2 regions of the Virgibacillus sp. Bac332 genome follow, and region 2 is predicted to be linked to the other one. Evidence: riboswitches for the same ligand, from Rfam matches in the RefSeq annotation. Region 2 holds a riboswitch; the other holds the start of a gene.
The links. A riboswitch is a leader RNA that binds a small molecule or an ion and turns the genes downstream of it on or off. The one in region 2 is predicted to bind preQ1.
Positions count from the first base shown of each region.

Region 1: another riboswitch for preQ1. It lies ahead of queC (7-cyano-7-deazaguanine synthase QueC); the one in region 2 lies ahead of queF (preQ(1) synthase).

Region 1 is NZ_CP033046.1:2,711,342-2,714,772, forward strand. Features, by position in the region: gene D9782_RS12860 (TRAP transporter small permease) at 1-243, shown strand, start outside; gene D9782_RS12865 (TRAP transporter large permease) at 233-1,537, shown strand; PreQ1 riboswitch class I at 1,802-1,848, shown strand; gene queC (7-cyano-7-deazaguanine synthase QueC) at 1,935-2,600, shown strand; gene queD (6-carboxytetrahydropterin synthase QueD) at 2,597-3,046, shown strand; gene queE (7-carboxy-7-deazaguanine synthase QueE) at 3,027-3,431, shown strand, end outside.
Region 2 is NZ_CP033046.1:1,419,336-1,422,766, forward strand. Features, by position in the region: gene D9782_RS06785 (TRAP transporter permease) at 1-19, shown strand, start outside; gene D9782_RS22755 (hypothetical protein) at 427-792, shown strand; gene yidC (membrane protein insertase YidC) at 747-1,514, shown strand; PreQ1 riboswitch class I at 1,585-1,631, shown strand; gene queF (preQ(1) synthase) at 1,963-2,460, shown strand; gene D9782_RS06800 (queuosine precursor transporter) at 2,584-3,192, shown strand.

The DNA.
Region 1 (3,431 bases), 1.3 Mb from region 2:
ATACAGTGGATATTTGAATCTGCCATTAATTTGTTAATCACGGGTTTAATGCTACTTGTAGCATGGAGTACCTGTGAATATGCAATTCGTCTCTTTTACGCTCATACGGTAACAGGTGATTTACGTATTCCACTTTTTCCGATCGCCATGTTAGCAGTTATAGGGACAATATTATTCGCGCTAACCGCATTTCTGCATGCTATTCATTATTTGCAAAAGGTGGTTCATTCAAATGAGTCCTGAAATAATCGGTTTTATTAGTATTATTGCATTGATTGTCTTGTTATTACTAAAGGTTCCCGTAGGTATTTCTCTTTTATTTGTAGGCTTGACAGGTACAACATTAATAAGAGGTTGGGATGTGGCATTTGCTCAGCTCGGTAGGACTCCATTTGACACGGCGAGTTCCTATTCGTTAAGTGTTATCCCATTATTTATTTTGATGGGCATGATTCTTTCATACACGGGATTGGGAAAGGATTTATACAAAGCTGTAGACAGTTGGGTTGGTCATCTTCGGGGAGGATTAGCAATGGCCACCATTGGTACTGCAGCCATTTTTTCTTCCATTTCTGGTTCACTTAATGCGACAACTGCAACCGTTTCTAAAATTTCACTTCCTGAAATGGAAAAATTTAAATATCAACCGAGTCTATCGACAGCTTGTGTAGCAGCAGGTGGTACACTTGGAATATTAATTCCGCCAAGTGTGATCTTAATTTTATATGGAATTCAAACAAGGGAAGCAATTGGGGCATTATTAATAGCAGGTATTATTCCTGGTGTCATTCAGGTCATTATCTTTATGATTATTATTGCAATTCTTGTTCAGCGTAATTCAACATTAGCACCTGCGAGATCTGAACAAGCAACAATTCGTGAGAAATTACTTACATTAAAAAATGTTTGGCCATTTTTAGGCTTATTCTTAATTAGTATTGGTGGAATCTACTTAGGTGTTTTTACACCAACCGAAGCTGCGGGTGTAGGAGCAATGGGTGCAATTATTTTCGCTTTTTTATCTAGAAGACTTGACTGGAATAAACTAAAGCAATCATTTAATGAATCGTTACGGTTAACTGCCTATATCTTTTTAATACTTATCGGAGCTACATTATTTAGTCAGTTTCTCACAATTAGCAGACTACCTGTGAAGCTTACTTCCTTTGTGAGTGGGTTAGAACTTAACGCATATGTAATTCTGATCTTAATATTAATTGTATTATTTATATTAGGATGTTTTATCGAAGGCTTATCCTTAATCGTTTTAACGCTTCCAATTATTTATCCGATTATTATGGAACTTGGATTTGATGGTGTCTGGTTTGGAATTATTATGGTGATGGCAATCAATATAGGATCATTAACACCCCCGTTAGGAATTAGTATCTTTGTTATTAAAGGAGTCGCGACTAATATTCCAGTACAGACAATTTTCCGAGGAGCTGTGCCTATGATCATTGGGATGATCATTTGCATCGTATTGTTAATCGTATTTCCGCAAATAGTAACGATATTACCTAGCTTAATGAAATAAAATATATTAAAGATCTTCTAAAATGCAAAAGTATTGCTATACATATATCCCTTCGTTGAAAATAACCGATCATTGCTTACGGAAAATTAAAAGCTCTAAATTCTTCAGAAGTGGGCATTGCTTTATAGCCGAACTTCTGTGACTTATACAAATAGTAATGAACCTATTCAAGCTACATTTATAGTGAAAGAAAGAAGTATCTTTCATAATTAGTTTATGAATGATAAACTAGAGCTGCAACTTAATTAAGAAATCTGTAAAAATACAGGAGAGGTTCGCAATTCCATCCCTCTATAAAAAACTAAGGAGACCAAAACAACACCCTTCTTAGTGTTGTTTTTTTGATGGGAAATGCTAGTTAACGAACACTCTTCTTTGTCGAGGAGGAGAAGCGTCGATGAACGACCAAAAAGCGATAGTTGTATTCAGTGGAGGCCAGGACAGTACTACTTGTTTGTTTTGGGCGCTGAGAAAGTTTGAACATGTAGAAGCAGTAACATTTCAATATGGTCAGCGCCATATCGAAGAATTACAAGTTGCGAGAAATATTTGTGAACACTTGGAAGTTACACATCATCTGTTGGATATGAGTTTGTTAAATCAGTTAGCACCAAATGCGTTAACTCGAAAAGATATCGAGATAACAGAAAATGAGGGAGAGCTACCATCTACCTTTGTCCCTGGAAGAAACCTTATGTTTTTATCGTTCGCAGCAATTTTAGCTAAGCAAATAGATGCCAAACATTTAGTAACTGGTGTCTGTGAAACGGATTTTAGTGGTTACCCAGATTGTCGGGATATTTTTATTAAATCACTGAATGTAACAATAAATTTAGCAATGGATGAACAATTTGTTTTGCATACACCGCTTATGTGGTTGGATAAAGCAGGGGTGTGGGAGTTAAGTGACCAGCTAGCGGCTTTTTCATTTGTGAAAAATAATACGTTGACCTGCTATAACGGAATCAAAGGCAGTGGATGTGGGGAATGTCCGGCATGTAAATTAAGAAAAAATGGGTTAGAAAAATATGAAACTAATCGGAAGAGGGAGCAAGCAAAATGATACAACAAATCTATCCTGTTCCACATCATAACTATTCCTATGAAATTAACAAAGACTTTCATTTTGCAGCAGCACATTATATTCCACATCAAGACACTGGGAGATGTCAGTCCATGCACGGACATACATATTTTACAAATATTACGATTGTTGGTGAAACACTTAACCACACAGGATTTTTAGTTGATTTTAAAGAAATAAAGGATTTGATTCATAAACGCTTTGATCATGGTGTTATGAATAAAGATATTGCTTTTTCAAATGTGTGTCCTAATACCTTTCCAACAACAGAAATTGTTGCTCGGACGATTTATGAATTAGTACAGGAATATTTAGATGGTTTTTCGCATTCTCCGCGTTGTATCCAAGTGTATTTACGGGAAACGCCTTCTAGTTATTGTGTTTATCGTCCAAAGGAGAATATAGATGAAAATACCAGTAATTGAAATATTTGGACCGACCATTCAAGGGGAAGGAATGGTTATTGGAAGAAAGACCATGTTTATACGAACTGCTGGTTGCGATTATTCCTGTTCATGGTGTGATTCAACATTTACATGGGACGGATCAGAGAAACATCTCATTCAAATGATGGAAGCAGAGGAAATAATGCAAACCTTATATCAAAAGGGTGGAGATCAATTCGGCCATGTAACGATTTCAGGTGGCAACCCAGCGTTACTTAGCCAATTGAGTCGCTTGATTGATTTACTCCATCACGAACAAATAAAAGTTGCTATTGAGACACAGGGAAGTAGATGGCAATCGTGGTTTACTAAAATTGATGATCTAACGTTATCACCAAAGCCTCCTAGCTCAGGGATGAAAACC
Region 2 (3,431 bases):
AGAAAATCAGGTCGGTTAATAGAAATAAATGATAAAAAAGATGTTAATTATCCATGCAAAAGCATCGATATCAACATCTTTTTTAATAGTCTAGGAAATTATAAAATTAGCCGTGGATAAATAGGGGTGTGTTGAGACGCGTCCAGCTCCAGCATCCAGAAACGAGGCGACTCACGAATCGTATTACGATAAGTCATCATCGGCACATCGTAATTTCTTTATCTTAGTTGACTCGCTCCAGTCGCTACGTATCTAGTCGGGTGCTTATGCTTTTGTTATCCCACAAACAACTGGCAGTAATACCACCACTTATTGAAGTTTCATTTTATATTTACTCATGCTCACCATTTCGGTAAGCTTCATTTAAGCTTTTGTAATCCTATGATATAATAGATATTAGACTGATAAAGGAGGTGAATATAAGTGATGATAGAATTATTAAATGAAGTAGTTAATGATGTGTCGCCATTCTATCTATATATTAGTATATTACTTACGATTGTATCTACCTATCAATTCTTAACAATAGATGCGCGAAATATTATAGAAAATAATAATATTTTGACAAGGGAATATCATAATCTACGTGTACGGTTATTGCCAATGCAAGAATTATTTGGCGAATGTAGAGAGGTTATTGAATGGTTAATTAAAAAGACAAATCGAATAGCATCGCCTGATGATGATACAGACAACGAATCCTTCTCGTTCCAAGCAAATGAATTATCAAAACGAGGAGGACAACAATGGATCGTCAATTTATATTCACATTCCTTAAGAAATATAGTGTAATTAGTATTATTCTTGTAATCTTTTTAACGGGTTGCCAAGGTGATACTAGCGCTGCAGGTTTTTTTAGTTTTGAAAATCCCTTTTCGCAGCTTATCAAATATATTGCCATACTGTTTGGTGGCGACTATGGATTATCAATCATCGTTCTAACGTTGCTTATTCGTTTGCTTTTAATGCCATTATCTTTAAAACAAACGAAAAGTGCTGCAAAGACGAAAGAAAAGATGAGCGAAATGAAGCCTGACATGGATGCTATTACGGATAAGTATAAGGACAAAAAAGATGCAGAGTCGAAAGCAGAGATGCAAAAGGAAATGATGCAACTCTACCAGAAGCATCAATTTAACCCTTTAAGCTCATTGGGGTGTTTGCCGATGCTTATTCAATTTCCGATTATCATAGCGGTTTACTATGCGATTAGGAATTCGCCAGAAATTGCCGCACATTCATTTCTCTGGTTCGATTTAGGACAGGTTGATTTGATTCTACCATTTGTCGCAGCGGCTATTTACTTTATTCAATCGAGAGTATCGTTAATGGGGATGGACGAAAAACAGAGGAAGCAGATGGCGGTTATGTCGCTCTTATCGCCTGTTATGATAGGGTTTATTTCCTTTAATGCACCTGCTGCATTACCATTATATTGGACGGTTAGTGGACTGTTTTTAGTTCTTCAAACATTAATAGCAAAAAGATTGTACTATCCGAAAATCCAACATTAAATAGCGTTGACATCCGAATGTATCCTATTTATAATTACTCGAGTGGAATGGATAGTAGAAAACATTCCGTGCGGGAGAGGTTCTTAGCTTTAACCCTCTATAAAAAACTAAGGACAAATGATGTGATAAAAAGTCATGTGCCTTAGGCCATGGCTTTTTGTTTGTCTAGAGAATTACAAAATTAGCCGATGGATAAATATGGGCGTGTTGAGCTCCAGCACCCAGTAACGAGGCTACTTCACGAATTGCCCTACGACAAGTCACCATCGGCTCGCAAAGCACACCGTGATTCCTTTATATCCGTTGACTCGCTCCGGTCGCTAGGTTTCAAATCGGCGCTTGCACTTGTTCGTTTTGGTGAATTATATTAAATGCTTTGTTTCTAAATGGAGTATTAAGTAGGTACGCACTTGTTTTAACGAAAGAATATTTAAAAGGAGGCTTCGCGATGGCTAGTAGAAGTAATGATGAGTTAACTGGTGTAACACAGCTAGGAAGTCAAGGAACGATGTATGCTTTTGACTACACACCGGACGTACTGGAGGTTTTTGATAACAAGCACCCGGGTCGTGATTATTTTGTTAAATTTAATTGCCCTGAGTTTACCACGCTTTGTCCTAAAACAAATCAGCCTGACTTTGGGACGGTGTATATTAGCTATATACCAGATAAAAAAATGGTTGAGAGTAAGTCACTAAAGCTTTATTTGTTCAGTTTTCGTAATCATGGTGACTTCCATGAAGATAGTATAAATATTATTATGAATGACTTGATTGATTTAATGGCACCCCGTTATATTGAGGTCTGGGGAAAGTTTACACCGCGTGGAGGGATCTCCATAGATCCCTACTGTAATTATGGTAAAGCGGGTACTAAATTTGAGAAGATGGCAGATCAAAGACTAATGAATCATGATCTATACCCAGAAAATATAGATAATCGTTAAAAAGTAGAGGGTTAGGTTTAGGTCTCTTCCTTTATAATCTCGTTTGCAGCACAGACTACAGATTTACAACGTAGTGAAGATTAGGACGTGCTGGCATATTAATGGACAAGGAAGAGGAGTTTTATGTTTATCTATCTTAATGCGTTATTTGTTGGGCTTTTATTACTATCAAATATATTAGCTGTTAAACTGTTTCAAATAGGAGAATTTATTTTGCCTGGGGCTGCGATTGTATATGTCGTGACCTATTTGCTTACAGATGTGATTGGAGAAGTATATGGAAAGAATACAGCTAGAAAAACGGTTCAGGCAGGATTTATAACCCAGTTGTTTGCGGTGTTTTTCATATTTATTGTTGTTCATTTACCGGCTGCACCAGCATTTGGTCTACAATCAGAATTCGAACAAATACTAGGTGGTAGCTTTCGTGTTATTGCAGCTAGCTTGCTCTCTTATATAGCAAGTCAACACCTTGATGTAAGTATTTTTCATCGTCTTCGTGCAAGCCATGGTGAGAAGAAGCTATGGATACGAAATAATGTCTCAACGATGACAAGTCAACTTATTGACACAAGTCTGTTTATAACCATCGCATTCTGGGGAATCGTGCCGCTACGAGTTCTATTGGGTATGATAGTCACCCAATATATATTTAAACTAATCATTGCAATAATAGATACGCCGTTTGCTTATTTGTTGGTTAAATGGGCGAGGAAGCTTGAGGCAAAGTAATAAAGTAACTTTTAATTGTTTATAGGATTTTATTTATTGTAAAGATAATCAAAGATTTATAAACTGTCAATTCCATTGACTTTGCTGAAGAATGAAAGCAAAACAGTAGATTAAAACCAGTTATATTGATAGGATCTCCTACTTCAGGTTCCTATCTTTATGGCCGGTTTTAATTTTCATGAATATATGAAAGGAAGGGTTGCGTATGCATCATTAAGTAGGCAACTTTATAAAAAAGA